Regions from separate parts of the Mesorhizobium sp. P2_H9 genome, predicted to be linked through region 1. Evidence: riboswitches for the same ligand, from Rfam matches in the RefSeq annotation. Region 1 holds a riboswitch; each other region holds the start of a gene.

Region 1 (10,080 bases):
AAAGCTCGCTTTCGTCTGCGGCTCGAATGCCTTCGTCTCCGCCGCTGCCCAGGCGTTGATCGACGCCGGTGTTCCGGCAGGGCTCATTCGCACCGAACGCTACGGGGTCTGAGGGCGCTCGCGGGATGGTTTCAGCCGAGTGGTGAGAACTTTGCCGAGAGCAACTGGAAGGGCAGTGCGCCATAGCTGGCGACGGCAGCTTGATCGTCCCATGTGCGGAACTGGCGGGACGGTCGTGCCTCGAGCACCAGCGCCTGCCGCGTCTCGTCCAGTGTCACCTTGCCGCGAAAGTGCAGCACTCTTTGTCCGCCAGCGCGGCTGATGACCATCGAGCGCAAGCGCGCGACATGCCGGCCGGCGGCATTGATTTCCATTTCGATGCGCCGCCGCACCGGGGGAACGGCGATCCTGACGGTCACATCCAGGACCATCTCTCCGGTTGCAACAGGACAAGGGATGGTCTGCGACAGCACGAAGGGGGTCGGCGTCGGCTCGACCTTGCGCTTGGCCGTCTTGCCGCGCCAGACGACGTCCGGCGCCGATTGCTGCAGCCGGCCTTGCTTGCGTTTCAGTCGCAACTGCTTGGCGAACCCGCGCGACAGCCAGACGAGGCCGCCGAAATCCGTGCGCGGTTTGGCTTGCAGCACCGAGGACCATCGCGACAGGCCGGCGCGATCGGCCATATCAACTGTTCCTGCAAGAACTGTCTCAGGCACCGTAATGCCGATCTCGAGCGCCAGATAGGAGAGTGCCACCGCCGCGGCAACGCCAAGACCACGCTTGGCAAGGATGTCGTTAAACACCCCCCAGTCGACCGCGCCACCATGGATGGCCACGGCGCAGTCAACCAGCCAGTCGCTGTGGGTGTGGGCATCGAGGCCGCCATGACCGATGGCCAGCGCCATACGATCGGCCGGCGACGGAACAAAGACGCTGACGCCGCTGAATTCGGCCGCGACCGCCCGCTGCCAGATCGCCAGATCGTCTTCCGCGCTTTGCTGCGACCCGTCATAAGCGAGCTGGTGTAGGTCGATGTCGCCGAAACTGCCCTTGAAGAAGTTCATCGAGCGCACGGACGCCAGCCGGGTCCTGAGATAGTGCGGGCTGACGCCGGTGGCGATCTGCCAGTCACGCTCGCGCAGAACGTCGAAAGCAGCGGTCATGTCCTGTAGGCGCACCAATATGTCGATGTCATGCGCCACCCGGCCGCGCTGCGCCGAGGCGTTGACGGCGATGCGGCTGGCGCCCTTGATCAGCATGACGGCACAGCCGGCCTCCACCATTGCCTGCAGCGCCGGTTCGGCCTCGCGCATTGCCATACGCGATTTGGTCCACAGCATCTTTTGCAGGCCGACAAGGCGTGGATAGGCGGGATGGGCGGCGAGTTTTCGGCCGAACCTGTCGGAAATCGCTGCCAGCAGCCGGTGCTCGCGAAAGGAGACCAGATCGATATCGTTCTCGTCGAGCCAGCGCGCCGCGTGCTGGCAGGCCGCTTCCTCGTCGGGAAGCAGGGCTGCCTTGAGCAACTGGTCGAGCTTGCCGGTCGGCCAGGACCAGCCATAGTCCGGAAACCGGCGGCCGATATGGCGGACTGACCTGGCCATCAATCGGGAACCGCCTTGTTACGCGCCCGGCGCTGCATGGCGAGCCGCGCGACTTCGAGATAGCCGCGGTCGCGAGTGGAATCGCGGCCATAAGACAGGCTGCCTGGTCGGATACGCCTGAGCGCCAGCACCTCATCCAGCATGTCGAGAACGAAACCTGCCTCGCGCGCCCGAGCGATCCAATCGATCATCTCGCCACGCCCCCCTTGCGGGTCGACAATCGGCCCGACGGCATCGGCGACCTCCCGGCGGATCAACATTGTGGTCCGCGACCAGCCCGCCACAGAGGGGACTTCCGGCACTTCGGGCCTATCGTCACGAAAGGTACGCCAGTGCGTGAAAACGCCCGATGTCCCTGGGAGCCGGTTCAGATGCGCAAGCTGTCTTTCAATCTTGGTCGGCAACCACAGATCATCCGCATCAAGCGTCGCCACGAAGGGGGTCGACAGCGCTGCGATGCCTCTTGTCGTGGCGCTGCCGGGGCCGGCGTTTTCCTGGCGCAAAAGCCGCACCGGCAGCTTCAGCGCCTCGATCACCGCCACGGTGTCGTCGGTGGAGCCGTCGTCGACAACGACGATGGTTTCGGCCTGCACTGTCTGGGCCGTGATCGATCTCAGCGTCTCGGCAATGGTGGCTGCCGCGTTGAAGGCCGGGATGACGACGCCATAACCGCTCATCACATGAAGCGCCACTGCGCGAGCTCTTTGAAATCGAAAATCCCTTCGATCGGACGCAAGGAGGGATCGGCCTTGCGACGCTTCATCGATTTGAGGATGGCGCGCATGAACTCGCGAAGGGGGACATCGGCCTCCCTTGTCATATTGCCGGGATGACGCCTGTAATAGAGAGCCACGGTATCGGGCATAGTGTATCTCGGACTGCTTTCAAAGGCACGCAGCAGGTAGTCGGTGTCTTCAGCCTGGTTGAAGTCCTCGTCGAAACTGCCGATGCGTTCCACAAACTGGCGAGAAAAAATCCCCGCCGACAGATGAATCCCGCGAACGGTCACGCAGTGGCTTTCGGTTGCCGGTTCCAGTGTCTCGTCGTCTATGAGATCAACCAGTGTCATGCGCGAATAGCTCAGTTCGAGACCTGGATCGGTTTCGAAGCAGGCAAGGTCGGCCCTGAAACGCCCGGCGGGCGAGATGTCGTCCGAATCGAGAAATGACACAAGCTCTGTTTCCGGCAGAAGCTGCCTGAGGCCGGCATTGCGTGCTTTGGTGACACCACCATTGGCTTGCTGGAAAAGGCGGATGCACGAAGTCTCACCCATCATGGCGCGCACCGCCTCGGCCGTGCCATCGGTTGAGCCGTCATCGATGACGATAATATCGAGGTCGGCGGCGTCGCGTTGCCTGAGCAGCGACCGCAATGCCGAAACGACGTAGCGCTCGCGGTTGTAGGCAGGCACGATTACGCTGAGTTTCATAAAATGCCTCGTGCGAGAAACGTCGAAATCGTGCCGGCGATTTCCTCGGGCCGTGTCCCCAGCGACAGGCGATAGCACGGCAGCTGGCGTGTCAGTTCGCCAAAAAAGCGAAAGCCGCTTTCCCGTTCGCCCGGCATCTGTGCGATTCCGGATGGCGCCAGCGCAATCATGGCGTCCTTGCGCGACACCGGCATGATCAAGCTTGTCTCACCACCGCTGATATGTGGCACCACCAGCGCGACGATGTCCAGACTTGCAGGTACTGGCCGGACCGCGATGTCATCGATGTGAAACGGATACTTGCCTTGCCAGTTCAGCGGACCGTGCGACTTCAACCTTCGTTCGAGCTGCAGCCGCCGGAAACCTTCCGGGTCCTGCTTGAGCGTGGCAAACAAGGGGTGGGCAGTCACCCCATTGTCGGTTTCGATCAGCACATAGTCGTCGCCGACGCTGTCGAGCCCGTTGAGCAGTCCGGCGACAACCGTTCCCGATTTTCCCGCCCCACCCGCGCCGGCGAGCAGCATGCCCTTGCCGCCAATGCCCAGCGTACCAGCATGGGTAAGCCGCATGCCGCGCGCGGCATACTCCCAATGCAGGAAGGCGCGCAGCGGCGCCCCTTGCTCCCAGGGCGGAAACGCGTCGGCGGACCTCATCAGCTGTGCACCGACGCGACGTTCGGGATCGTAGAACTGCCAGAAATCCAGGTCATGGAAATAGCTGCCGCGCAATCCGGCTTCGGCCAGCTGTGTGGCGAAGGCGTGATGCGTGTAGTCGGCTTGGCCCCATGTCGCCGGGGCGGGGATGCCCTCAACATCAGGATCGGCGACGAAAATGCGGCAGTCGCCCACGCTCGGCTGGTCGTCGGGAGCAGGGACGAGGCCATGGCCGACAGCTTCGGCCAAGGCGCCGGGGCTGAGATGCGCCGTCAGATCCAGCCGCGGCAAGCGGACCGTGGTGGTGACCGGATAGCGCTCAGCCGCGCTTTCCGCCGCCGCCAGCACGTGACGGGCATAGTCGGTCAGGGTTTGAAGGGTGACGCCTGGCATGGCTGACTGTTCCAGCGTTGCCCGACCGGGCCACTTGGGTGGTTTCAGGGCGCCGGCTTGACCGCCGGCCAACCGAGAGGTTCCTCGACCTCGTGGATCGGGTCGACAAGAATGAGATCGGCAAGGTCGTCATGGATGTCGACCTTGAGCGGCTCGCTGCTGCCGGCGAGTTGGGCCAGCAGGGCGCCAGAGATGGGTTGCGCGGCTGCATCGGCCGCACGCACGAGCAAGCCGAATTCGAGCAGTTGGGAAATGAAGCGGTCGAGCTCGGCTGACTTTATTGTGGCCCCGCCAGCCGCTTGTCCGACCAGTGCGTGGGCGCCAACACCGGACGACAGCGCCTGCCAGACCCCGCTGCCTGAATCGGAGAAGCCGAAATATTTCCCGTTCGAAAGATCGAGGACTACGGCTTCGCCGTCAAAGGACTCGAAAACGATGTCCTTGCTCGCGACCGCGTAGACCAATTGCTCCATCAAAACGTCCCCACACCAGGCTGCCCCCGAAAGCGATCACCGGTCGCTGCGGTTCGCCTTGCCCTGGAAAAGCGTCTAGCCACTTGGCCGTTCTTTGGCAAGACAGAGCGCCGGCCAGGGCCAGGCTGATACGCAAAGGCAAGCGGCCAATCCGCGGTCCTGTCAGGCCTCGATCTCGAGCGCCGACAGCGGCCGCGAGCAACAGGCAAGGATAAAGCCGTCATCGATCTCGTGATCGAGAATGCCGCCATTGTGGCTCATCTCGACCTCGCCTGAAACCTTCTTCACCTTGCAGGTTCCGCACAGGCCGAACTCGCACGCTGCAGGGATTCTCACACCCGAAGCGCGCGCCGTCTGCAGCACGGTCTGGCCGGCAACGCATTCGGCGTCGACATCCGAAAGCGAGAAGCGAACCGGCGTAACAGTGTCGGCAGGCACTTCGATCCCAGCCGGCGATGTGAACGGAGCCGGGACTTCTTCCACAGCGGGAGCCGCAAAACTCTCCTGGTGGTAATAGGCCATGTCGAAGCCGGAGGCCTCCAGCATCTGCCGCACCGCGCGCATGAACGGGTCCGGGCCGCAGCAGAAGATTTCGCGCTCGCGGAAGTCCGGCGCCAGCAGCGGCAGCCGGATCGCGTCGATCCGCCCCATATGCCCGAACCAGCCTTCGCGGCTCGACCGCTCCTCGATCATGAAGCCGAGCGACAGGCCCGGCATGCGGCTTCCCAGCAGTTCGAGTTCCTTGCGGAAGATGATCTCTTCCGGGCGCCGCGCGCAGTTGACGAAGCCGACATCGGTCCACGGCGCGCAGTCGTTCAGCCAGCGCAGCATCGACATCATCGGCGTCACACCGGAGCCGGCCGAAATGAACAGATATTTGGCCGCGGGGTGGCTGTGCAGCGAAAAGTCGCCTGCCGGTCCATAGGCCTTCACGTGAACGCCGGGCTTCAAATTGTCGAACATCCAGCGCGTGCCGACGCTGCCGGCCTGGGCTTTCACCGTCACCGCAATCGAGAACGGCCGCGACGGTGAGGACGACAGCGTGTAGGTCCGCATCAGCGGGCCCTCAGTGGTCGGCAGTTCCAGCGTCACGAATTGCCCCGGCTTATAGCGAAACCAGGTCTGATTGTCGGAGCGGAAGGTGAAGGTCTTCACCTCCGGCGCCTCGTCGCTGACGCCGATCACTTCCAACACCTGCAGCCTGTCGTTCCAGGGCGCCATCTCGTCGAGATGGCGGTAGAGGCCAAGGTCCGTCATCGCATTCATCCTTCCGACCTTTTCATGCTGCACATGGCGTTACTCCAAAACCGCTCAACACTTTTGGGCGCCATGTGCTAGGCGACGCTGCGCAGCGCGGGCCGGCCGCCCTCGGCAAGGCGCGGCTCGATGAAGCGGGCATACCAGTCGACGAACTGGATCACGCCGCCTTCATGCAACTCCGAATAGGGGCCGGGCTCATAGGCCGGCGACAGGATGCCGAAGGCGTTCTCCTCGACGATGCGCCGGTCCTGATCGTTGGTCTCGGTCCAGACATGGGTGAGTTCGGCAAGGTCATAGTCGACGCCTTCGACCGCATCCTTGTGGACCAGCCATTTCGTCGTCACCGCCGTCTCCGTGGCGCTGATCGGCAGCACGCGGAAGGTAACGGCGTGGTCGATGAGGATGTGGTTCCAGGTCGTCGGGTAGTGGTAGTGCATCAAGGTGCCGATGCGGTCGGCCGAAACGCTGTCGGAAAGGTTCTTCTTCACCGCGCGCTTGCCGTTCATCGTATAGCTGACGGCATCGCGCAGCAGCGGCGCGCGGGTGGCGCGAAACTGTCCGGCGGTATCGATGCGGAACTTGCTCGGCAGGCCCGCCGCCTCGCATTTCGCCCAGTGCGCCAGCATTTCCGGGTCGCTGTCGGCACCCTGCACACCGGTCACGGTCGGCGCTTCCGGGAAAGTCTTGCACAGTTCCGGATGGTTGCCGGCGCAGTGATAGCACTCGCGGTTGTTCTCCCAGACCAGCTTCCAGTTGCCCTTCTCGACGATGGTCGATTCGAAGGCGACCTTTGCCTCGCGCAGACGGTGCGGCAACAGATAGGGCTCGACCATGGCGCGCATAGGCGCGAAGTCCGCCGGCTCCCTGGCCAGGCAGATGAAGATGTAGCCGCCGACACTTTCGCACGCCACCGGCTTCAGGCTGAACTGGCTCTTGTCGAAACCATCGGCCATCTGCCGTGCGAACAGCAGCCTGCCGTCCAGTTCGTAGGTCCACTGGTGATAGGGGCAGACGAGCTTGGCCGCCGTGCCTTTCTCTGCGTTGCAGACGCGGCTGCCGCGATGGCGGCAGGAGTTGTGAAACGCGTTGATCTTGCCTTGCTGGTCGCGGACCAGCACCACCGGATAGTCGCCGACCTGGGCGGTGATGTAGCTGCCCGGCTTCGGCAATTCGCAATCATGACCGATGAACAGCCAGTCGCGGTACCAGATCAGCTCCATGTCGAGCTTGAAATAGTCGGGATCGGTGTAGAAGGGCTGCTCGAGCGAGTAGCCGTCCCTGCGGCTGTGCAAGAGCCTCAGCATGTCGTTGCGCGCATCCATGTCCTGTCCTCATCTTCAAGGACTGAACTTGGTGGTGATGGAGGAAAGACCGGTCGCAATCCGGCGACAGGGCCGGCATGCACCATCCACCTCTTGACCGCCCACCGCGATCAGTCGAGTCTAGATATCTCGGGCTGGTTTCCGGGCTCTGGAGTGTCCTTGCGGACGGTCGCGACACCTTCCCAGGCTTGTGGCCCAGTGGTCTCCCGTTGCGACTTGAACTCCACCACCGTTGCGGGGGCAGCGCCGGGTTTTGACCGGCTTCCCAATTCTCCGCTTCATCGTCACGAAGCGGCACCTGAGATGCCATCATCTAATCACGACAACGGCCGCGCCATCGGCATGAAAGCGACATCGCATCCATGCGGCGCGACACCATAGGCGAAATGCACCGGCCAGGATTTGTGACGCGAACCCAGCCTTTTCACCGGCCGCGACCCGCCCGCTTCGTGCGTCGGATTCGACCTGCGGCGGGGCTAAGAACAGTTAACAGTTTCGAAAAGTGACTATTAGCAGTTTCTAAAATCGAACCGAACGGTTCGTTTCTGTTGACAGAGCGTGCAGGACGGTGTGAACGCTGGTTTGCCAATTCGTCAGCTGGCTCACGGGTGGCACAGCATAACGAATTGAAACTATTCACTAAAATAGAAAGTGTAGGAGGCTCTGGTACAATTTCAAGGTGCAGAGCCATGGTCCACGCGGAACAACTTCGTGATTGGAAACAGGTGCTGGCCTCACCCACATCGGGGCTGTCCGAACGACGCGAATTTCCTTCCAAGACACGCCGCTAGACGGACTGATGAACTAAGATACTGGAGTACTAAAAATGAAAAAGATTGTTCTCACTGCCGTCGCCGTTCTGGCCATCACCGGCAGCGCCTTCGCCAATGGTAGCGACCACTTTGGTTCTGACGGTGCCAATCAGGCAGCTATTGCCGTCGACAGCACGCACACGGCTTCCATCGTGAAGTCGGAGCCGGCTGCTCAGAAGCCTGTCGCTCAAGGTAGCGACCGTGGCCACTTCGGCAACCGCTAAGCTCACCCCCAGCCGAGCGGCGGGATTTGTCCGCCGCTCGGCCGGAAATTCAGGAGTACCAGAAATGAAAAAGATTGTTCTCACTGCCGCCGCTCTTTTGATTGCAGCCGGCACCGCCTACGCCGGCAACGACAACGTCGGCGGCTACGACATCAACAAGCAGGCGACGGCCAACGTCGACAGCACGCACACCTCGTCCGTGCACAACGCCAGCTCGCCGGTCTACAAGCTGCTCAACTCGTCGGAAGACGTCCAGAAGTCTGCTTCCCAGAGCAGCGGCGGCGACCTCTTCGGCAACCGTTAAGCTCATCCCAGCAGAGCGGCGGGATAGTCCGCCGTTCGCCGCAACATGAAAAATTCAGGAGTACTAGAAATGAAAAAGTTTGTTCTCGCTACCGCCGCTCTTTTGATTGCCGCGGGCACCGCTTACGCCGCCAATGACAACGTTGGTGGTACTGACATCAACAAGCTAGCGACCGTCAACGTCGACAACACAAAGACGTCTTCGGTCCGCAACACCGGCTCGCCGGTCTACAAGCTGCTGAACTCGTCGGGTGACGTCCAGAAGTCGGCCCCTCAGGGCAGCGACCGGAACCTCTTCGGCCGCTAAAAGCCGAAGTCGATGTCCAAAAAAGAGCGGCGGGCCTGGCCCGCCGCTCTTTTTTGTGTCGATCCGATCCGATGTGCCGGCCTCAGGCTGCCTTGGCTTCCGCCTTATGGAGAGCGAAGGAATGTCCGTCGGCGTCGAAGATATGCAGGTCACCGCCATCCGCGCTCAGCCGCAGCGTCGCCCCGCGCTTGACCTCGACATTGCCGGGCAGCTTGGTCACCAGCGGCAGGTCGGCGCGGCCGATGTCGACATAGATGAGCTGAACCTCGCCGAGTTGTTCGACATAGTCCACCTTGCCCTCGAAAAGATAATCGGCGCCGGTGGAGACCACCAGATCCTCCGGTCGCACGCCGAAGCTTACCGCGGTGCCTTTCGCTGAAGCCGGCGTGGTGATTGGCACCGTCGCCTTGCGGCCGCCGACATGGCTGACGACAGTCGAATTGCCGGTTGTTTCGATCGTCGCCGGCAAGATGTTCATGGCCGGCGAGCCGATGAACTGGGCAACGAACAGATTGCCCGGTTTCTTGTAGAGGTCCATTGGCGTGCCGACCTGCTCGATATGACCTTCCTTGAGCACCACGATGCGGTCGGCCAGCGTCATCGCCTCGACCTGGTCGTGGGTGACGTAGATCATCGTCGTGTTGGGCATCGATTCCTTGAGCTTGGCGATCTCGATGCGGGTGGCGACGCGCAGTGCCGCATCAAGGTTGGACAGCGGCTCGTCGAACAGGAACACTTTTGGATTGCGCACGATGGCGCGGCCGATGGCGACGCGCTGGCGCTGGCCGCCCGACATCGCCTTGGGCAAGCGGTCGAGATATTTGGTCAGCTGCAGGATTTCCGCCGCCTGGCGCACGCGCCGGTCGATCTCGGCCTTGTTCTCTTTGCCGATCTTCATCGAGAACGCCATGTTGTCGTAGACGGTCATATGCGGGTAGAGCGCGTAGGACTGGAACACCATGGCGATGCCCCGCTTCGACGGCGGCACGTCGTTGACCACCTCGCCGGCGATCTTGAGCTCGCCGGAGGTGATCTCCTCCAATCCGGCGATGGACCGCAGCAAGGTCGACTTGCCGCAACCCGAAGGGCCGACGAAGACGATGAACTCGCCCGACTTTATGTCGAGATCGATGCCGTGCAGAATGTGCAGATTGCCATATGATTTTTTCACTTGTCTTAGCGTGACATCGGCCATGATTTCCTCCCAGTGAATTCTTCTAGCAAATTCAGTCGATACGCCCGAACCAGGCGCCGTAGCCGCCAAGACGGATAGAGCCGGCGCCAGTCTGTCCTGAAAACC
Region 2 (10,080 bases), on a different contig from region 1:
GTCGACGCACTGGCGCATAATCTTCGCCGACTGGCGCATCTCTTCCATGCGCACCAGATAGCGGTCGTAGCAGTCGCCGTTCTTGCCGATCGGGATGTCGAAATCCATCTCCGAATAGCATTCATAGGGCTGCGACTTGCGCAGATCCCAGGCAGCGCCAGAGCCGCGCACCATGACGCCGGAAAAACCCCAGGCCCAGGCATCGGCCAGCGACACCGTGCCGATATCGACATTGCGCTGCTTGAAGATGCGGTTGCTGGTCAGCAGCGCGTCGAGATCGTCAAGCGACTTCAGGAACGGGTCGATCCACTTGCCGATGTCCTCGACCAGCTTTTGCGGCAGGTCCTGATGCACGCCGCCTGGCCGGAAATAGGCCGCATGCATGCGCGAACCCGAGGCCCGCTCATAAAACACCATCAGCTTTTCGCGTTCGACGAAACCCCACAGCGGCGGCGTCAGCGCACCGATGTCCAGCGCCTGCGTCGTCACATTGAGGATGTGCGACATGATGCGGCCGATTTCGCAGTAGAGCACGCGGATCAGCTGGCCGCGCTTCGGCACGTCGATGCCGAGCAGACGCTCGGTGGCCAGCGCAAAGGCATGCTCCTGGTTCATCGGCGCGCAATAGTCGAGCCGGTCGAGATAGGGCACCGCCTGCAAATAGGTCTTGTGCTCGATCAGCTTTTCGGTGCCGCGATGCAACAGCCCGATATGCGGATCGACGCGATCGACGACTTCGCCGTCCAACTCGAGAACCAAGCGCAAAACACCATGCGCCGCAGGGTGTTGAGGTCCAAAGTTGATGTTAAAATTGCGGACGGAGGTTTCAGCCATGCTGGCGTCTCAATTCGTCTTGGCTTTTTCATCGCCCGGCAGGACGTAGTCCGTCCCTTCCCATGGCGAGAGAAAATCGAAATTACGGAATTCCTGCTTCAATTCCACCGGCTCGTAGATGACGCGCTTGGCCTCGTCGTCGTAGCGCACCTCGACAAAACCGGTCAGCGGGAAATCCTTGCGCAGCGGATGGCCCTCGAAACCGTAGTCGGTCAGGATGCGGCGCAAATCGGGATGGCCGGAGAACAAAACGCCGTAGAGATCGTAGGTCTCGCGCTCGAACCAGTCGGCGCCGGGGAAAACGCCGGTGAGCGACGGCACCAAGGTTTCCTCGTCGGCCTGAACTTTCAAGCGGATGCGCACATTCTGCTTCGGCGACAGGAGGTGATAGACGACATCGAAGCGCTTGGCCCGCGACGGATAGTCGGCGCCGCAGACATCGATGATCGAGATGAACTGGCAGCGCGGATCGTCGCGCAGGAAGGTCACCACCTCGATCAGATCGCCCGGCTCGACAGCAACAGTGAGTTCGCCATAGGCAAACACCGCTTCGCCGATCCGGCCGGTCAGCTTTTCAGTCAGATAGATCGACAGTTCGCTCAGGGATGCACTCATTGGGCTTACCGTTCGATCGTGCCGGTGCGGCGGATCTTCTTCTGCAGGAGAAGAATGCCGTAAAGCAGCGCTTCCGCGCTTGGCGGGCAGCCGGGCACGTAGATGTCGACCGGCACGACGCGGTCGCAGCCGCGCACCACCGAATAGGAATAGTGATAGTAGCCGCCGCCATTGGCGCAGGAGCCCATCGAGATGACGTAGCGCGGCTCCGGCATCTGGTCGTAGACCTTGCGCAGCGCAGGCGCCATTTTGTTGGTCAGCGTGCCGGCGACGATCATGATGTCGGACTGGCGCGGCGACGCGCGCGGCGCAACCCCGAACCGCTCCGAGTCGTAGCGCGGCATCGAGGTGTGGATCATCTCGACTGCGCAGCAGGCGAGGCCGAAGGTCATGAACATCAGCGAACCGCTGCGCGCCCAGGTGATCAGCGCTTCGGTCGAGGTGACGAGAAAGCCCTTGTCGGCCAGCTCGTTGTTGATTTCGAGGAAGAACGGATCGTCAGACCCCACCGGCCGGCCGGTGTTGGGATCGATCAGGCCTTTGGGCTTCGGCGCGACGAGCGTGCCGGAACTGTCGCTCAATCCCATTCCAGCGCTCCTTTTTTCCATTCATAGGCAAAGCCGATGGTCAGCACCGCCAAAAACACCATCATCGACCAGAAGCCCAGCATGCCGATCTTCGAGAACGACACCGCCCACGGAAACAGGAACGCCACTTCCAGATCGAAGATGATGAACAGGATCGACACCAGATAGAAGCGGATGTCGAACTTCATGCGGGCATCGTCGAACGAGTTGAAGCCGCACTCATAGGCGGAAAGCTTTTCCGGGTCGGGGCTGCGGTAGGCCACCAGGAACGGCGCCACAAGCAGCGCCAGGCCGACGACCAGAGCCACGCCGATGAACAGGACGATGGGCAGGTACGAACTCAAAAGTGCGGTCATGCAGCAGCTTCCCGTTGGCGGCCAATCCACTCTGATTACAGCAACGAACCTCAATGCGGAAGCGTGACAGTTTAACCGCTGAACCGTTTTAAGTGCCTATGCTGCAACGCGGCGAGGGTTAGCGCAGCGCTTTCGGCGAAGCAAGTCAAACCTTATTCAAAAGACGGTGCTGGATGGCACTTCGAGAGAAACTGGTCCGTTCCGCTCCTGTTTGATTTCCTTCACTTTTTACTCCACTTTTCTCTCCTGACATGGATCCCGCCAAAACCCTGCTAGCATGACCCGGAATCACCGGCTCCATTTGCTCGAAAATCATCAGAGTCTCGTCTCCCATGAAGGAAAAGATCTCGCTTGCCATGGCTCGCCGCATCGCGCTTGCGGCCCAGGGTTTCAATGATACCCGCCCCACCGGCACGCCTGACCGCCGGCACTTCGCCCGCGTGCTTTCCCGCACCGGGCTGCTGCAGATCGATTCCGTCAGCGCCGTGGTGCGCGCTCACTATATGCCGCTCTATTCGCGCCTTGGCCCCTACCCGCTCGCTTTGCTCGACAACGCCGCCGTGACGCGCAAGCGCACGGTCTTCGAATATTGGGCCCACGAAGCCTCCTTCCTGCCGGTCGAAACATACCCGCTGATGCGCTGGCGCATGCAGCGGGCCGAGCGCGGCGACGAGATGTATCTGGGCCTGGCAAAATGGGGCCGCGAACACGCGGCCTATATCGAAGAGATCTATCGAGAGGTCGTGTCGCGCGGCCCGATCGCCGCCTCCGCCCTCGAAGGCCAGAAAGGCTCGGGCGGCTGGTGGGGCTGGAGCCACGCCAAGCATGCCTTCGAATGGCTGTTCTGGGCCGGCCGCATCACCACGGCGCACCGACGCGGCTTCGAACGCTTCTACGACCTGCCGGAGCGCGTCCTGCCGCAGGCGATCCTCGATCTGCCGGTGCCCGCCCCGGAGGACGCGCATCGCGAATTGCTGCGCATCTCCGCCCGCGCCCACGGCATCGCGACAGCAAGCCACCTGCGCGACTATTTCCGCCTGTCGCCGGCCGACATGAAGGGACGGCTGGAGGAACTGGTTGAAGCAGGCGAGTTGCTGCCGGTGCGGGTCGCGGGCTGGGACAAGCCGGCTTACCTTCACAAAGGCGCACGCTTGCCGCGAAAAATCGAGGCCCGTGCCTTGCTGGCGCCCTTCGATCCGGTCGTCTTCGAACGCTCGCGCAGTGAGCGGCTGTTCGATTTTCACTACCGCATCGAGATCTACACGCCGGCCGAGAAGCGACAGTACGGCTATTACGTGCTGCCGTTCCTGCTTGGCGACAGGATCGTCGCCCGCGTCGACCTCAAGGCCGACCGACCGGCAAGCGTGCTGCGCGTCCACGCGTCTTACGCCGAGCCCGGCGCCCCGCCTGAAACCGCAGCAGAACTGTTCGAGGAGTTGAAGCTGATGCAAAGCTGGCTCGGTCTCGAACGTATCGAAGTGACGCCTGCAGGCGACCTCGGACAGCCGCTTGCCGACATCGCCGCGTCGTAGACGTGCGTTGACACGCCTGCATACACAAGCCTAAATCCGATCCAGACGGTCCCCTGCCCGCAACGGCAGGGGCCAAGAGGGAATGCGGTGCGGGACAAAATCCCAAATCCGCGGCTGTCCCCGCAACTGTAAGCGAAGAGCCTGGGCCGAAAACCACTGGGTAACACCGGGAAGGCAGCACCAAGGCGATGACCCGCGAGCCAGGAGACCTGCCGTCTAGGACATAAAGTATCCGATCGCCTGGCGGGTTTTCCGGGCAAGGAGCCTGATTTGGAACGCGACAGCAGTTTTTCGGCTGAGACAGCGGACGCTTTGTCCGGCGACAGCGATGCCTTGACCGGCGTCACCGTCATCGTGTGCGCCTCCTGTCGCGACGAGACCGGCTCCGACGCCCATCCCCGCGCCGGCGAACTGCTGGCCGAAGACACGCGCCGCGCCGCCTCCGACGAAAACATCCGCATCCGAACCGTCGAATGCCTCGGCAACTGCAAGCGCCGCCTCAGCGCCGCGATCCTGCGCGACGGCTGCTGGAGCTATGTTTTTGGCGATCTGACCGCGAGCAGCGGCGCCGATCTCGTCACCGGCGCCAAACTCTTCGCCACCTCGACCGACGGCCTCATTCCGTGGCGCGGCCGGCCCGAATCCCTCAAGCGCGGCCTCGTTGCCCGCATCCCTCCCCTCGACATGCTGAAGGACTAACCATGACCGCCAACCTCTCCCGCGTTCCCTGCACCGTCGTCACCGGCTTCCTCGGCGCCGGCAAGACGACGCTGGTCCGCCATCTCCTGGAAAACGCCGGCGGCAAACGCATTGCCATCATCGTCAACGAGTTCGGCGACATCGGCATCGACGGCGAAATCCTCAAAGGCTGCGGCATCGACACCTGCCCCGAGGAAAACATCGTCGAACTCGCCAATGGCTGCATCTGCTGCACCGTCGCCGACGATTTTGTGCCCGCACTCGACCAGATCCTCGCGCTGACGCCGAGGGTCGACCACATTCTGATCGAGACGTCCGGCCTCGCGCTGCCCAAGCCGCTGGTCCAGGCTTTCCAGTGGCCGTCAGTGAAGAGCCGGGTGACTGTCGACGGCGTCATCGCCGTGGTCGACGGGCCGGCGCTGGCCGAGGGCCGCGTCGCCAACGACATGGACGCCCTTCAGGCGCAGCGCGCCAAGGACGAGACGCTGGACCATGACGATCCGGTCGAGGAAGTGTTCGAAGACCAGATCGCCTGCGCCGACCTGATCATCTTGTCGAAGAGCGACCTGATGGACGCCGCCGGCTCGGCCCGCGCCAACGCCATCATCAACGAACATTCCGCCCGCGCCGTAAGAATCGTGCCGACGTCGCATGGCAAGGTTGATCCCTCCGTGCTGCTCGGCCTCGGTCTCGCCGTCGAGGACGACATCGAAAACCGCAAGTCGCATCATGACGGCGCCTTCGACCACGAACATGACGACTTCGACACGTTCATTGTCGACATTGCCTCGATCGCCAGTCCCGACGAGCTGGCAAAGCGCGTCGCCACTGCCGCAGAAGAAGAAAACGTGCTGCGCGTAAAAGGCTTCGTCGATGTCGGTGGCAAGCCGATGCGGCTCTTGCTGCAGGCAGTCGGTCCGCGCGTCAACCATTATTACGACCGCGCCTGGACTGCTGCCGATGACCGTCGCTCGCGCCTCGTCGTCATCGGCCTGAAGGGGCTGAACCGCCCGGCAATCGAGCGTATACTCGCCGGCTGATCCCAGGCACGAGCCGCGATGCACATCCTCACCACCACATCCGCCTCGCTCGACGATCTCGCCGAGCCTGTCGATCTCCGGCAGACGCCGGCGGATATCGTGGCGCTGTCCTTCACCGACAGCGATCTCGCCGGGCTGGCGGCGGCATGGAAATTAGATGCTGAACGCCTGCCGTCGATGCGGCTCGCGGCACTGCGCGATCTGCGCCATCCGATGTCCGTCGATCTGTGGGTCGACAGCGTCGCCCAACACGCCAAGGTCATTCTCGTCCGTATCCTCGGCGGCTACCACTGGTGGCGCTATGGCTGCGACCAGTTGGCCGCGACCGCCCGCGCCCGCGGCATCAAACTGGCGCTGCTGCCGGGCGAAAGCCACGACGAAGATCTCAGGCTGATCGAAGCCTCGACGCTGCCGCGCGAGGAGCTCGATGCATTGCTGGGCTATTTCCGCGAGGGCGGCCCTGCGAATATGAGCGCGCTGGTGCAGCGGTTGGCGCGGCTGGCTGGGCAAGATACGGCGGTCGCCGAGCCGGTCGCAGTTCCGAAGGCAGGCTACTATGAGCCCGAACGCGGTGCAGTCCCCCTCCCCCTTGAGGGGAGGGTCCGGCCGCAGGCCGGGGGTGGGGTCCTCTCTGCAGCACGCCGACCTAAAGAAACGCTACGTCCGGTCGTACCGACCCCACCCGGCCCTGCGGGCCACCCTCCCCTCGAGGGGGAGGGAAACGTCGTGCCCATTCTCTTCTACCGTTCGATGCTGCTGGCCGCCGATGTCGCGCCCATCGACGCGCTTGTTGAAGCACTTCGCCAGCGCGGCATCACCCCGGTCCCCATCTTCGTCTCCAGCCTCAAGGACCCGACGTCACTCGCCTTCGTCGAGACCGCGCTCGCAACGCTCAAGCCTGCCGCCATCATCAGCGCCACCGCCTTCGCCTCCGGCGCCGAGCCCGGCGTCGAAACCCTGTTCGACCGCGCCGGCGTGCTCGTCTTCCAGGTCATCGTGGCGACGACCCGCCGCGACACCTGGCAAAACAACCAACGTGGCCTCGCCCCCGCCGACCTCGCCATGCATGTCGTGCTGCCGGAGCTTGATGGCCGCATCCTCGCCGGCGCCATTTCCTTCAAGGGCGAGAGCGAGACCGACCCGGCACTGGCCTTCCGCGCCTTGGCCAACCGACCAGAGCCCGACCGCGTGGCGCAGGTAGCAAACCGCATCGAAGCTTTTGTTCGCCTGCAGCAAGCGCCACGCGCGACGCGCAAGCTCGCCATCCTGATCCCCGACTATCCCAGCGCACCCGGCCGCACCGGCTATGCCGTCGGCCTCGACGTGCCGTCCAGCGTGCTCGCCATGCTGCACGACCTGAGGCAACAGGGCTACGCCGTTGAAGGGATTCCGCAAACGCCGCGCGAGTTGCTGCAGATGCTGGAGCGGAGTGGCGACGGGCTGGGGCTGGATGAGTATCGTACCTTTTCGACGGAGCTGCCCACAGCGGCAATTGCAGCGGTAGATGCGGCGTGGGGCGCTCCTTCACCCTCCCCCTTGTGGGGAGGGTCGGTTCGCGACATTCGCGAAGCGGATGGCGCGAAACGGGGTGGGGGTAGCGGCGCACCACCCCCACCCGGCCCTGCGGGCCACCCTCCCCACAAGGGGGAGGGTAAGAGCGCTTTCCCATTTCGCGCCGCCACCTTCGGCAACATCACCGTGGCCCTCGCCCCCGATCGGGGCCGCTCGGCCGACCGCCGCGCCGATTACCACGACCCGACACTGCCGCCACGTCACGAACTGATCGCCTTCGGCCTGTGGCTGAGGAAGTCGCTGGGCATCCATGCCCTCATTCATGTCGGCGCCCATGGCACGCTGGAGTGGCTGCCCGGCAAGACCGTAGCGCTCAGCGAAACCTGCTTTCCCGAGATCGTCACCGGCCCGCTGCCCGTCATCTATCCCTTCATCGTCTCCAACCCGGGCGAAGCCGCACAGGCCAAGCGGCGCATTGCCGCCGTCACCCTTGGTCATCTGCCGCCGCCCTTGGCTGGCGCCGGGCTGGACGAAAACCAGCACAGGCTCGAGCGGCTGGTCGATGAGTACGCCCAGGCCGACGGGCTCGACCGCCGCCGCCGCGACCGGCTGGCCAAGCTGATTGTCGAGACCGCGCAAAAGACCGGCCTTGCTTCCGAGGCCGGCGTTGCCAAAAGCGACGCGCCCGACGAAGCGTTGCGCCGCATCGACGCCTGGCTCTGCGACCTCAAGGATTTCGCCGTCAAGGACGGCCTGCATATCTATGGCCGCTCGCCCGAGGGCGAGGCCGATCCGTTGCGCCAGCAAAGCGCGGCGACCGAGAAGGCAGCGCTGCTTGCCGCCCTCGACGGCCGCCATGTCGCCGCCGGGCCTGCCGGGGCGCCGGCGCGGGGTCGGCGCGACGTGCTGCCCACCGGCCGCAATCTGTTCACGTCGGACCCGCGCACCATGCCGACGCCTACAGCCTATGATCTGGGCAGGGCGGCGGCGGAAGAAGTGGTGCGCAGCTACATGCAATCGCATGGCGACTGGCCGCGCTCGCTGGTCATCGACCTCTGGGGCTCGGCCTCGTTGCGCACCGGCGGCGAGGAGATCGCGCAAGGCCTGGCGCTGATGGGCTGCCGGCCGCAATGGGATTCGGCGACCGGCCGTATCACCGGCATCGAAGTGCTGTCGCCGGCAACGCTCGGACGCCCACGCGTCGATGTCACCTGGCGTATTTCGGGCCTGTTCCGAGACATGTTCCCGACCCAGATCGCGCTGATCGATGCCGCCGCCAACGCCGTCGCCACCCGCGACGAGGACGATTCGGAAAATCCGCTCGCCGCCAGAACCCGCGCTGACGGCAGGATCAGCCCGCGCATTTTCGGCACCTCGCCCGGCACTTACGGCGCCGGTGTCGAGGATCTTCTGGCAAGTGGCGATTGGGGCGCGCGCGAAGAGATCGGCCGCGCCTATCTCGATGCGACGTCGCATGCCTACGGCGGCGCCGAGGGCGAAGGCGTCTCGGCGCCCGGCGCCTTCGAGGGACGCATCGCCGAGGCCGATTTGCTGGTTCATACTGGTGACGACCCCGGCCGCGACATCCTCGAAGGCTCCGCCGATGTCGCCTTCATCGGCGGGTTTTCGGCCGCTCTTGCGGCGCTGGGCCGGAATGCCGATGTCATCGTGCTCGACACCACCGATCCGCAAAAGCCGAAGCCGCGCTCGATCAGTGAGGCGGTGGCGCGCGTCGTGCGTGCTCGTGCGGTCAATCCGCGCTTCATATCGGGCCAGATGCGCCACGGCCCGCGCGGCGCCTCGGAATTCGCCGAGACGGTCGACCGTCTCGTCGGTTTCGCCGAAACCACCAACGCCATATCGGGCGCGCTGATCGAGGCCGTGCATGACGCCTATCTCGGCGACCCCGAGGTTCGCGCCTTCATGCTGCGCGAGAACCCGGCTGCCGCCAAAGTCATCGCCGAACGTTTCCTGTCGGCAAGGCGGCGCGGCCTCTGGCATCCCTTGCGCAATTCCATCGATGACGATCTGGCGGCCTTGATTGCCGAGGCTCAGGCGCTGGGGGTGGCGGCATGAACGCCTTCTCGCGCCGTGGCGCCTGCCCTGCTCTGTCAGCACCCATGCAGACCGGCGACGGCCTGCTGGTGCGGCTCAACCCGGTTGCGGGAGGATTGTCGCCGAAGCTTTTGATTGGGTTAGCCGAATCCGCCCTGCGGCATGGCAACGGCATCATGGAAGTCACCGCGCGTGGCAGTTTGCAGATACGCGGCCTGACAGCGGCTGGTGCTGCGCGGCTGGCGACGGAGGTTGATGCGCTGGGTATCGCGGTGCGTACCGGTGTGCCGGTCGAGACGGGTCCGCTGGCGGGCATCGATCCGCAGGAGATTGCCGATCCCCGGCCGCTGGCCGAACGCATTCGCGCTGCGACCGAGCAGGCCAGCCTTCCGCCACGCCTTGGTCCCAAGGTTTCGGTCGTCGTTGACGGCGGCGGACAGTTGGCCATGGATGCGGTGACCGCCGATGTGCGGCTGAATGCGGTACGGACCGGCACCGGTGTCCAGTGGAGCGTATCGGTTGCAGGTGACAGCCAAAGCGCCAAGCCACTTGCGACGGTCAATGAAGATGCCGCGCGGGACATTGCCGTTGCGGTGCTTCGGATGGTTGCCGAAAAGGGCCGCGAGGCGCATGCGAGGGATTTGTCGGGGAGGCAATTGATATCTCTGGCAGGCTGGCATTCTGTCACGCCCCCCTCTGTCCTGCCGGACATCTCCCCCACGAGGGGGGAGATTGGCAGCTTTGGCGCCGGCTCTCCTTCTGCGGCGTTGGTGATTGGCGAGGCCGGCAATCGCAGGGCAATCTCCCCGCTTGTGGGGGAGATGTCCGGCAGGACAGAGGGGGGCGCGAA
Region 3 (10,080 bases), on a different contig from region 1:
GCTTGCGCGGTGGCAATATAGGTCCACGGCGCAGCGCCTGCCCTCACCAGTCTTTCGGCGTGCGCGCGCGATGATGAAGGTCAGTGCTTTGCGATCAGGCAAAGCTGTCGCGCAGGCTAGTCGCCGTTCCTGTGAAGCGTCCGCGCACCACGCCGACGGCTGCACCAAGCACCAGCCAGAACACCAGATTGGTCACCGTAACCGCCACCACGAACTGATGGTGCAGGCCTTCCGGGATTGCTGTCACGAAGCTGTCCGGCTGCGGCGCGCCGACGATATGTGGCGCCACGATCAAAGCCACGGCAAGGATCGCCAACGGCAGCGACTTGCGGAAGGCGAGAAGGCCCAGGCCAGCCGCTGTCGCCGCCACTGTTGCCCACCACCAGATCTGGCGCTGCATGAGGTCGGCCGCCGGCATTGCCGGCAGTTCGGGCGGCAGGCCAAGGCCCGGCGCCAGCGTGAACACCGCAAAGCCGGCCAGGCCCCAGAACACGCCCTGGCGCCAGCTGCCGATACCGCCAGCGAACTCGGAAACCGCGACCAGAATCAACGCGAAGCCGATGCCGGTGACGATATTGGCGACGACACTGAAGGCAAAGCGCTCGAAGCCGTCGGCCGGCGACCAGCCTTCGTCTTCAGCCGGAGCCGCCGCTTCGACAGGCGCTGGCGCTGAGCTCATGGCGTTTTCCGCCGTTGCGGCACTGCTCATGGCATTGGTGGTGCTGGCGGCGGGTGCCGCAGCATGATCGTGCTGGTGGCCGCCAGCCTTCTCAAAAACTTCGGCCTGGTAGATCAGAGGGTCGGTGGCAAAGGCCTGCATGCAGGCGAGAACGACGCCAGCCACGAGCCCTGCGATCGCCGCGATGAACACGACGTTGCGAAACAGGTTCATGATGTCAATTCCTCGTCAGTGGCAGGGGAACGCCATCGAGTGGCGATAATCGTGCGCAGCGTTGTGGACTACATCGATATGCGAGAAGCCGACAACCCCGACAACGAACATGCCGAGAAATGCAGTGAGCACCAGCTGCATGAAGCGCGACTGCGAGGAAACGGAAGCGCCGAGAGAGACGGAAGCGGTATTCATGTCTTGTCCTTTCGCCCTCCACCCGAGGGCATAGAAGTCACTATCCCTGTCGCCGGCAGGTCTCCTGGCTCGCGGATCAGCGCCCTTCCCCACCTTCCCGAAGAAAAATCTTCAGTGGCATATGGAGAGGACTACCGCACACAGTTGCGGGGGCAGCCACGGCATTGGGCAACAACTCAGCCCGCACCGCATTCCCTCTTGGCTCCAAACGGAACCGACGACAGCAGCGACTATAGGCAAAATCGCAGCGCCCGGCAAACCAAATTCCGCCGGTTACCAGCGCGAATGCGCCACCTTGGCCTTAAGCTGCGGACGCGGCGATCCGCTCGGCAACGAGGCGCTGCAGCCGCCATAGATGGCGGTCGTGAATGCCGCGCTCCTCCAGGTTTTTCACCGTGTTGTAGAGATAGTCGGCGCCTGAGCCCCAGTGCCCGCATGACGTGGCCAGTCTTTCGACAACCCTCTCTTCGGCGAGCGGGCCGGCATAGGTCGTACCGTTGCGGTTGATGACGAAGGCCAAAGCCTTTATCGGGCCGCTGTCGCTGGACAGGCTGAGCATGCGGGGATGGTAGCTTGTCGGCTTCAGCGTCACTTCGCGCCGCAAAAGCTTGCCCAGCTGCTGCCGCCTGTTGTCGTCGGTCAGCCGAAAAGCGACGCCCTTGCATTGTCCGCCACGGTCGAGCGCCATCATCAGGCCGGGGTTGTCCTTGGTGCCGCGCCAGCGCGTCATGTTCATGCAAAAGGACCGGTGCCAGCCGCGCGCCGTGGCGACACGTTCCTCGACATGGTCGATTTCGGGTTTCCAGATCAGCGAGCCGTAGCCGAACAGCCACAGCGGTTCCGAGTCGGGGAGTTCAGCCTGCAATGCGTCCAGCAACGAATCATAGTCGCCATCATCCAGATGCGCAGCATCAGGATCGGGACCGGTATCCTCGATCGCGCGCCAGCAGCGCGCGACCAGTTCCGGCGTTAGCGACATCGGTCGTGCAGCCAAGTCTCGCTCCTCTTGTTCAACGACATGATTAGGCATCGTGGTAGAAACCGGCAATGCCGTGGCGTGCCAAATGCCGTCGCCAGAATTGACAAACGATTTGCCGGGGTGTCGGCTGGCGCATCACAGGAAGCCTGCCATGCAACCCAGTCCGGGCGAACGCGATCCCTATAACGGCCTGACCCGGGCCGAGCCGACGTTGCCGTCATCGGCCTATTGGGACGCAAACGCCTATCAGCGCGACCTCGACGCCATCTGGTACAAAAACTGGCTGCTGGTTTGCCGCGAGGCCGACCTCGCCCAGCCGCTGGCTTTCAGGACCTTTCGCGTCGGCACGCAGGAGATCGTCGTGCTGCGCGACGACACCGGCGTGCTGCGCGCCTTCCACAACACTTGCCGGCATCGCGGCTCGCAGCTTTGCCAGGAGAGCGAGGGCCGGCTGAAGGCGCGGCTCATCACCTGCCCCTATCACGCCTGGTCGTATTCGCTGCGCGGCGACCTCGTGCGCGTTCCCTCGAAATCGCTGCCCGAAGGTTTCGACAAGGTCGATCACCCGCTCTACCGCGTGGCGCTGTCGGTGTGGCGCGGCTTCGTCTTCGTCAATCTCGCCGAAGATGCCCACGGCTCGGCCGAAACATCTTTCGATCCTGCATCCGGCAGCCTCGCCAACTGGCCGCTGGAGACGCTGGTCAGCGGTCACGTGCTCAAGAAGGTGATGAACTGCAACTGGAAGATCTTTTGGGAGAACTTCAACGAGTGCCTGCACTGCCCCGGCGTCCACAAGGACCTGTCGCGGCTGGTGCCGATCTATGGCCGTGGCCTGATGGGTCGCCATGACGACCCGGACTGGGATCGCCATGCCGACAATGACGCGCCGGAATTTTCCGGCGGCTTGCGCGCCGGTGCCGAGACATGGTCGCGCGACGGAAGGGCGCATGGACCGGTGTTTTCCGGGCTGACGCCGGCCGAGCGCGCCGCCGGCCAGACCTACGCCACGTCACTGCCGTCGATGTTCATCGTCGGCCATGTCGACTATGTCAGGACCGTGCGGCTGGTGCCGCTTGGCCCCGAACAGACCGAACTCACCGCCGAATGGCTTTTTTCGCCCGAGGCACTGGCGGCGCCCCAGGCCGATATCGACAACATCGTCGCCTTTGGCCGGCAGGTGCTGGAGGAAGACGCTGCGATCTGCGAGGTTAACCAGAAGGGCCTGCGCTCGCTGCGCCACCAGGCCGGCGTGCTGATGCCGGAGGAGTACGATCTGCACCGTTTCCACAACTGGGTGCGCGACCAACATGCAACGCTTTCGCCCAAGTCCTGAAAATCAAAGCGATTTCGGCAGATAGCGCCAGGTGACAAAACCGCAGAACGCCGCCAGCAGGCCAAGCGTCGCGAACACCGAGCCCAGCCCGAAGAAGGCCAGCACCACCGAATAGACCAGCGGTGGCGTCAGCTCGGAAAAGTCGAGATAGGTGCGATAGACCGCCGCCATCTGCGCCCTCTCATAGGAGCGCACCGAGCGCATGAAGGCGGTCGAGCCCAACGCATCGAGCGCGATGGTGAAGAACGCGCCGCAAAGCAGGAAGGCGCCGGTGAGCAACGGCACGGTTTCGCCGACCGCACCCGCAGCCAACAGCATCGCCGACATCGCGAAATAAGCGAATGTCATGGTGCGCCGGCCGCCGAACCGCTTTCCCGCCTTGCCCCAGAAGATGGCCATGAACAGAAGTGCGTTGCCGGCCGAAACCAGCAGGCCGCCGGCGAGTTTGCCTTCCCCGGTGATCACCATGAACAGCGGCCCATAGACGAAGAACGTCGTCCAGAAGCAGGAGCGGCCGAAGGCGATCAGCCATGCCAGCCTCAGCCTTGGCTGCGCGACGAAGCGGCCGATATTGGCCAGCGGATTGGCCGGCCGTGTCTTGCCCGGGCGGATCGATGGATTGTCGCCCAGCCTGTAGGTCCAGAACAGCGCCAGCAGGATCATGGCAAAAACGGCAACCGCGCCATGCGCGGCATAGATGCCGAAGCGCGTATAGAGAAAGATGCCGAGCGTCGGCCCACCGGTCCAGGCAAACATCGACCACGCCATGCGCAGCGATTCCGCCTGCATGAAGTCGGTCTTGCGGATGTGGTCCATGATGTAGAGGTTGAGCGTGATCGACAGCGCGCTGGCGCCCATGACCCGGCACAGCATGCCCACCAATTGCCCGGCCAGCGTGTGGGTGACGAAGAACAGCGAGCCGATGGCCAGCAGGCAGGCGCCGGCCGTGTAGACCCAGCGCCGGGCAAAGCGGCGGATCAGCATCGGCATGAACAGCGTCACCGACAGGCCGAGCAGGGCCACGACGGTGTAGAGGATCGAGACGATCTGCTCGTTGTGCAGGATCTCATAGGCCTGGATCGGGATGACGCTCGATACTGTGGCGCGCGCGAAGGACTCGACCGCGTAGAGCGAGGCAAAAGTGCGTGCATCCGCCGGCCGCAAGGCCGGAAGCCAGATCGGATGGCGCACATGGGTGGACATTGCTTTCCCCAAAGCAGACTCGCGCGGCCAATCTGGCGTGGCGTTCCTGGTGTCGGTAACAGGAAACCGACCCGTTCACGGCAAAAAGCGAAGCCGGCCAAAGGCTTTCCGATGCTGGCCTAAAGCAAGCCCTGATGCGGTGTCTTCCCTGCCTTCTTTTGTCCGGTGCAACCGTGCTAGTCGTCTGAGGTCAGCTGAATCAGAATTACGAGACCATGAGCATCCATACGCCGCCAGCCCCGGATCAACCGAAACGCATTGTCGCCATCGACATCGTGCGCGGCATCGCGCTCATCGCCATGGCCAGCTATCATTTCACCTGGGATCTGGAGAACTTCCACTACACCGATCCCGGCCTGACCGCCTTCGGCTGGTGGAAGATCTACGCGCGCTGCATCGCCTCGACCTTCCTGTTCCTGGTCGGTGTCAGCCTGTTTCTCGCCCATGGTCGGCAGATCCGCTGGAACGGTTTTTGGAAGCGTCTCGCCATGGTCACCGTGGCGGCGATCGCCATATCGGCAGTCACCTGGTTCGTCACGCCGGACAGCTTCATCTTCTTCGGCATCTTGCACGAGATCGCGGTGGCCAGCCTGCTCGGCCTTTTGTTCCTGCGTCTGCCGTCATTGCTGACGTTGCTCGTCGCGGCGGTGGTGATCGCCGCGCCGATCTACTTCAGATCCGAAGCCTTCGACCACCCTGCTTTGTGGTGGGTTGGTCTGTCGGCGATCAACCCGCGCTCCAACGACTACGTACCCGTCTTGCCATGGTTCGGCGCGGTTCTTGTCGGCATCGCCGCTACAAAGCTCGCTTCCAACGCCGGCGTGCTGGCGCGGTTGGCGACGCTCACGCCCGGACGATGGGCCAACCCGCTGATCTTCATCGGCCGTCACAGCCTGGCTTTCTACCTGATCCATCAGCCGCTGCTGTTTGGCTGTGTCTGGCTGTTCTCGCAGATCATGCCGGCGCCGGTGGAGACAAGGGAAGTGGTCTTCCTGAAAGAGTGCCAGGTATCCTGCCAGCAGCAGCGCGACACGGAGTTCTGCACCAGCTATTGTGTGTGCATGCTGGATACGCTGCAAGGCGAGGCAACATTCGATCGGCTCTACAATGGCGACCAGACCCCGGAGTTCAAGGCGCATCTTGGCGATCTCGCCGGCACTTGCACCGCCAAGACCGAGAGCTCGATGATGGAGGGAGGGCAGCAATGACCGACAGTCAGCCGAAACCCGGGCTCATTCCATGGCCGCCGCTGATCTATGTCGCGGCCATCGCCATCAGCATCGCGCTCGGCCTGCTCTACCCGCTGCCATGGATCGGCGACATTGCGGGCGACCTGCTTTTCGCCGCCGGCTGGGTGGCGCTGTTCGGCGTCGCCGCACTCTGGTTCACCGCGATCCGCAGCATGATACGGGCCAAGACGACGTTCAACCCGAACGCCGTGCCGGACCATCTGGTAACGTCAGGCCCTTTCGGCATCACGCGCAACCCGATGTATCTGGCCAACACGCTGCTGTTGATCGGCGTCGCCTTCGTCTCGGGCATCGCATGGTTTCTGCCGCTGGCCCTGATCGCGGCCTTCGCAACGCAAAAACTCGCGATCGAGGGCGAGGAAAAGGTGCTGGCCGCCAAATTCGGCAAGAAATATCGCGACTACGCCAAAAGGGTGCGGCGCTGGATTTAGGCGCCGGCTCACACAGGTCGGCTACGTGTTGACGCCGAGCTCCACCAATCGCTCGACGCAGGATTCCTCGGCCTGGTCGAGTTCGGCAAGCGTCTCCTCGAGGTCGCGTCGCTTCTGCCTGAGATCTTCGCGCTTTTCCTCGATGCGCTTGATCATCAGCTTGAGTTGACCGACCTCGCCGGGCGGCTCCTTGTACATCTGGATGATTTCGCGGATTTCGTTGATCGAGAAGCCGAGCCGTTTTCCCCGCATGATCTGGCGGATGAGATGCCGGTCCGAGGGGCGAAACAGCCTCGTGCGGCCGCGCCGCACCGGTTGCACCAGCCCTTCATCCTCGTAAAAGCGCAGCGTCCGCGTCGACACGTCGAATTCGCGCGTCAGTTCGGTGATCGAGTAGTATTCCCGCATTGTCACTCCAGATGCCGGAATCCCGGGCGATCGCCAAGCGGCGTCGCCCTTTTGTCCCGAACCAAACCCATGCCATGCCGGAATCGACAAGGCGCCCCGCGCAAGCCTCGCACGGCATTTACGTAAAAGTCAATTGAGGGCATATCACCGTGGCCCTCAGGGCACGGCGAACCACCATGTGGCAAGCCCCAGAAAGGCAAAGAAGCCGACGACGTCGGTGACCGTGGTAACGAAAACCGCCGAAGCCACCGCCGGGTCGATCTTGAAGCGGTCGAGCAGCAGCGGGATCAGGATGCCGGCAAGGGCGGCCACGAACATGTTGATGATCATCGCCGCCGCAATGATGCCGCCGAGGTTCGGATCCCAGAACCACGCCGCCGCCGCGATGCCGATCAGGATGGCGAAGATGATGCCGTTGATGAAGCCCACCCCCATCTCGCGGCGGATGATGCGGCCGGCATTGTAGATGTCGAGATCCTTGGTCGCCAGCGCCCGCACGGTGACAGTCATGGTCTGCGAGCCGGCATTGCCGCCCATCCCCGCCACGATCGGCATCAGCACGGCAAGCGCCACGATGTGCTCGATCGTATGGTCGAACAGGCTGATCACCGACGCCGCCAGGAACGCCGTCAGAAGATTGATAAGCAGCCAGGGCACACGCGAACGCGAGGTCGAGACTATGCTGTCCGACAGCTCTTCGTCGCCGACGCCGCCCATGCGCAAAAGGTCCTCTTCGGCCTCCTGCTGGATGACGTCGACCATGTCGTCGATGGTCAGCACACCGACCAGCCGCTCGTTCTCGTCGACGACAGCGGCGGAGAGAAGATCGTATTGTTCGAAATCGCGCGCTGCGTCTTCCTGGTCCATCGTGGCCGGAATGGCGTGCCTTGTCTCATGCATCACCTCTTCGACCTTCACCGAGCGCTTGGTGCGCAGGATCTGGTCGAGATCGATGGCGCCAAGCAGCTTGAAGCTCGGGTCGATGACAAAGATCTGGCTGAAGCGGTCCGGAAGGTTCTTGTCCTCGCGCATGTAGTCGATGGTCTGGCCGATGGTCCAGAACGGTGGCACGGCGACGAACTCTGTCTGCATGCGGCGGCCGGCAGTCTCTTCGGGATAGTCCAGCGAGCGGCGCAGCCTGATCCGCTCGGTGAACGGCAGTTGCGACAGGATCTCGTCCTGGTCTTCCTTTTCGAGATCTTCGAGAATGTAGACCGCGTCGTCGGAATCGAGCTCCTGCACCGCCTGCGCAATCTGCGCATTGGGCAGATTGTCGACGATCTCCATGCGGATCGCCTCGTCGACCTCGGTCAGCGAGGAAAAGTCGAAGTCGGCGCCCAGGAGTTCGACCAGCACGCGGCGCTGTTCGGGGTGAAGCGCTTCGAGCAGGTCGCCCAGTTCCGACTGGTGCAGGTCGTCGACTTCACGCTTCAGCGTCAGCGTGTCGCGATCGGCGATCGCCGCACCGATCTGCGCCAGGAATGACGACAGAATGACGCCGTCCTCGCCATAGATATCGGCGTGGCTGTCTTCAGCGGCTCTGGCGCCGGTCGTCTGTTCGCCCTGGCGTTCCACCAGCGCCTCCCGCCATCGGAATCCCGGAAAAGGTGCCTGTCAGGTCTAGCGCGCAACGCACGGGAATATCAAACGAAATGCGCCCTGCCTCGCAGACGGGACGAGGGTCCCTTCATCAAGACATGGTGCTGCCCGGGCTTCAGGCAGCGCGACAGCGCATGTCGCTGGGGAAAGAGCACCCATTCGCGGATAGGGCAGAATTGCCGTTGTGTAAGCGCTGGAAAACCACCGCATCCGCCTGTGCCCGTAATGTGGCCAAGATAACCGGAAGCCCTTGACCGTAAAGTCACAGAGAACGAACGAGACAATCGCAGGACAACGCGTTCGCGTCGTCGTCGCCGAGCGCAATCCGCTCGTTGTGTCGGCGATGCGCGAAATGCTGGAATGCGACGGGCGCTTCGAGCTTTTGGCCTGCGTGCAAAGCGGCAGGCATTTCCTCGAACTGGCAATGGCAGGCGAATTCGACGTCGCCGTCATCGGCTGGAAACTCGCCGACATGGACGGCGCCGATGTCCTTGCCGAGATCCAGAGCCGCAAGCTCAATGTGCGCATCACGGTCTTTTCCAACGACCACGATATCGGCATCCTGAAGCAGTGCGTGCGACTCGGCGCGCATGGCTACTGTTTTCAGTTCGACGACCCGCCGATCATTTTCGAGACGATCCTGGCGGTCGCGCATGGCCGCATCTGCATCCCTTACATCGACATCAACAAGGTCAACGACACGCCGTTGGCGCAGCTCACGGTTCGGGAACGGGAACTGCTGGCGGTGCTTTCCGACGGTTGGACCAACCTTCAGATCGCGACCCGCACCGGCATCTCCGAGAATACGGTGAAGTACCACCTGAAAAATCTCTACGACAAGCTTGCCGTTCGCAACCGGGCGATGGCGGTCGCGCTCTATTCAAGCGAGAAGCGGCGTCCCCTTTCGGGTAGGCCGACCGGGTAGGACGAACCTACCCGCGCGCCGCGAATACTTACCCGGCAAGGTGTTGTTGCGACACGCCGTCCAAACGACACTTCCTCCACAATCCCTAGGCATCGGAGGAGATCGCATATGGCCGGGTTCACCCATCTTTTCATTCCAGGACCCACCAACATTCCGGAGCGGGTCCGGCAGGCGATGAACCTGCCGATGGAGGACATGCGCGCCGGGTCATTCCCCGATTTCACCCTGCCGCTGTTCGAGGACATCAAGAAGGTCTTCAAGAACGAGACCGGCCGCGTCTTCATCTACCCCTCCTCTGGCACCGGCGCCTGGGAAGCAGCGATGACCAACGTGCTCAGCCCCGGCGACAGGGTGCTGATGTCGCGCTTTGGCCAGTTCTCGCATCTGTGGATCGACATGGCCGAGCGTCTCGGCTTCGAAGTCGATGCGATCGACTGCGAGTGGGGAACAGGTGTTCCACTCGAACTCTATGCCGAGAGGCTGAAGGCGGACAAGGCGCATCGCATCAAGGCGGTGTTCTGCACGCAGAACGAGACCGCGACCGGCGTCACCAGCGACGTCGCCGGCTGCCGCGCCATACTCGATGACGCAAGCCACCCTGCCCTGCTTTTCGTCGACGGCGTCTCGTCGATCGGCTCGATCGATTTCCGGCAGGAGGAATGGGGTGTCGACTGTGCGGTCAGCGGCTCGCAAAAGGGTTTCATGCTGCCCGCCGGCCTCGGTTTCCTCTCCGTCAGCAAGAAGGCGCTCGTCGCCTCGAGGACGGCGACCCACCGGCGCTGCTTCTTCTCCTTCGAGGACATGATCCGCGCCAACGACGCCGGCTACTTCCCCTACACGCCGGCGACGCAGCTGCTGCGCGGCC

The links. A riboswitch is a leader RNA that binds a small molecule or an ion and turns the genes downstream of it on or off. The one in region 1 is predicted to bind cobalamin.
Region 2: linked by a shared signal. The riboswitch ahead of AC1DXN_RS17400 (DUF1636 family protein) and the one ahead of AC1DXN_RS10185 (aromatic ring-hydroxylating oxygenase subunit alpha) in region 1 are both predicted to bind cobalamin.
Region 3: linked by a shared signal. The riboswitch ahead of AC1DXN_RS17185 (CbtB domain-containing protein) and the one ahead of AC1DXN_RS10185 (aromatic ring-hydroxylating oxygenase subunit alpha) in region 1 are both predicted to bind cobalamin.

The regions. Positions count from the first base shown of each region.
Region 1 covers NZ_JBFUFX010000004.1:408,246-418,325, reverse strand. Annotated here, with positions in the region: gene AC1DXN_RS10220 (ferredoxin reductase) at 1-112, shown strand, start outside; gene AC1DXN_RS10215 (nucleotidyltransferase family protein) at 132-1,604, opposite strand; gene AC1DXN_RS10210 (glycosyltransferase family 2 protein) at 1,604-2,281, opposite strand; gene AC1DXN_RS10205 (glycosyltransferase family 2 protein) at 2,281-3,033, opposite strand; gene AC1DXN_RS10200 (serine kinase) at 3,030-4,079, opposite strand; gene AC1DXN_RS10195 (PqqD family protein) at 4,124-4,552, opposite strand; gene AC1DXN_RS10190 (FAD-binding oxidoreductase) at 4,715-5,809, opposite strand; gene AC1DXN_RS10185 (aromatic ring-hydroxylating oxygenase subunit alpha) at 5,887-7,134, opposite strand; cobalamin riboswitch at 7,250-7,451, opposite strand; gene AC1DXN_RS10180 (DUF680 domain-containing protein) at 7,961-8,170, shown strand; gene AC1DXN_RS10175 (DUF680 domain-containing protein) at 8,235-8,474, shown strand; gene AC1DXN_RS10170 (DUF680 domain-containing protein) at 8,544-8,780, shown strand; gene AC1DXN_RS10165 (ABC transporter ATP-binding protein) at 8,863-9,975, opposite strand; gene bglA (beta-galactosidase BglA) at 10,007-10,080, opposite strand, start outside.
Region 2 covers NZ_JBFUFX010000009.1:44,785-54,864, forward strand. Annotated here, with positions in the region: gene AC1DXN_RS17375 (NADH-quinone oxidoreductase subunit D) at 1-834, opposite strand, end outside; gene AC1DXN_RS17380 (NADH-quinone oxidoreductase subunit C) at 844-1,449, opposite strand; gene AC1DXN_RS17385 (NuoB/complex I 20 kDa subunit family protein) at 1,455-2,036, opposite strand; gene AC1DXN_RS17390 (NADH-quinone oxidoreductase subunit A) at 2,027-2,392, opposite strand; gene AC1DXN_RS17395 (winged helix-turn-helix domain-containing protein) at 2,725-3,924, shown strand; cobalamin riboswitch at 3,954-4,155, shown strand; gene AC1DXN_RS17400 (DUF1636 family protein) at 4,195-4,623, shown strand; gene cobW (cobalamin biosynthesis protein CobW) at 4,626-5,663, shown strand; gene cobN (cobaltochelatase subunit CobN) at 5,682-9,251, shown strand; gene cobG (precorrin-3B synthase) at 9,248-10,080, shown strand, end outside.
Region 3 covers NZ_JBFUFX010000009.1:973-11,052, forward strand. Annotated here, with positions in the region: gene cobU (bifunctional adenosylcobinamide kinase/adenosylcobinamide-phosphate guanylyltransferase) at 1-47, opposite strand, end outside; gene AC1DXN_RS17180 (CbtA family protein) at 95-892, opposite strand; gene AC1DXN_RS17185 (CbtB domain-containing protein) at 908-1,087, opposite strand; cobalamin riboswitch at 1,125-1,321, opposite strand; gene AC1DXN_RS17190 (gamma-glutamylcyclotransferase) at 1,389-2,081, opposite strand; gene AC1DXN_RS17195 (aromatic ring-hydroxylating oxygenase subunit alpha) at 2,218-3,399, shown strand; gene AC1DXN_RS17200 (MFS transporter) at 3,403-4,602, opposite strand; gene AC1DXN_RS17205 (acetyltransferase domain-containing protein) at 4,818-5,810, shown strand; gene AC1DXN_RS17210 (methyltransferase family protein) at 5,807-6,283, shown strand; gene AC1DXN_RS17215 (MerR family transcriptional regulator) at 6,305-6,691, opposite strand; gene mgtE (magnesium transporter) at 6,848-8,266, opposite strand; gene AC1DXN_RS17225 (LuxR C-terminal-related transcriptional regulator) at 8,541-9,215, shown strand; gene AC1DXN_RS17230 (aminotransferase class V-fold PLP-dependent enzyme) at 9,324-10,080, shown strand, end outside.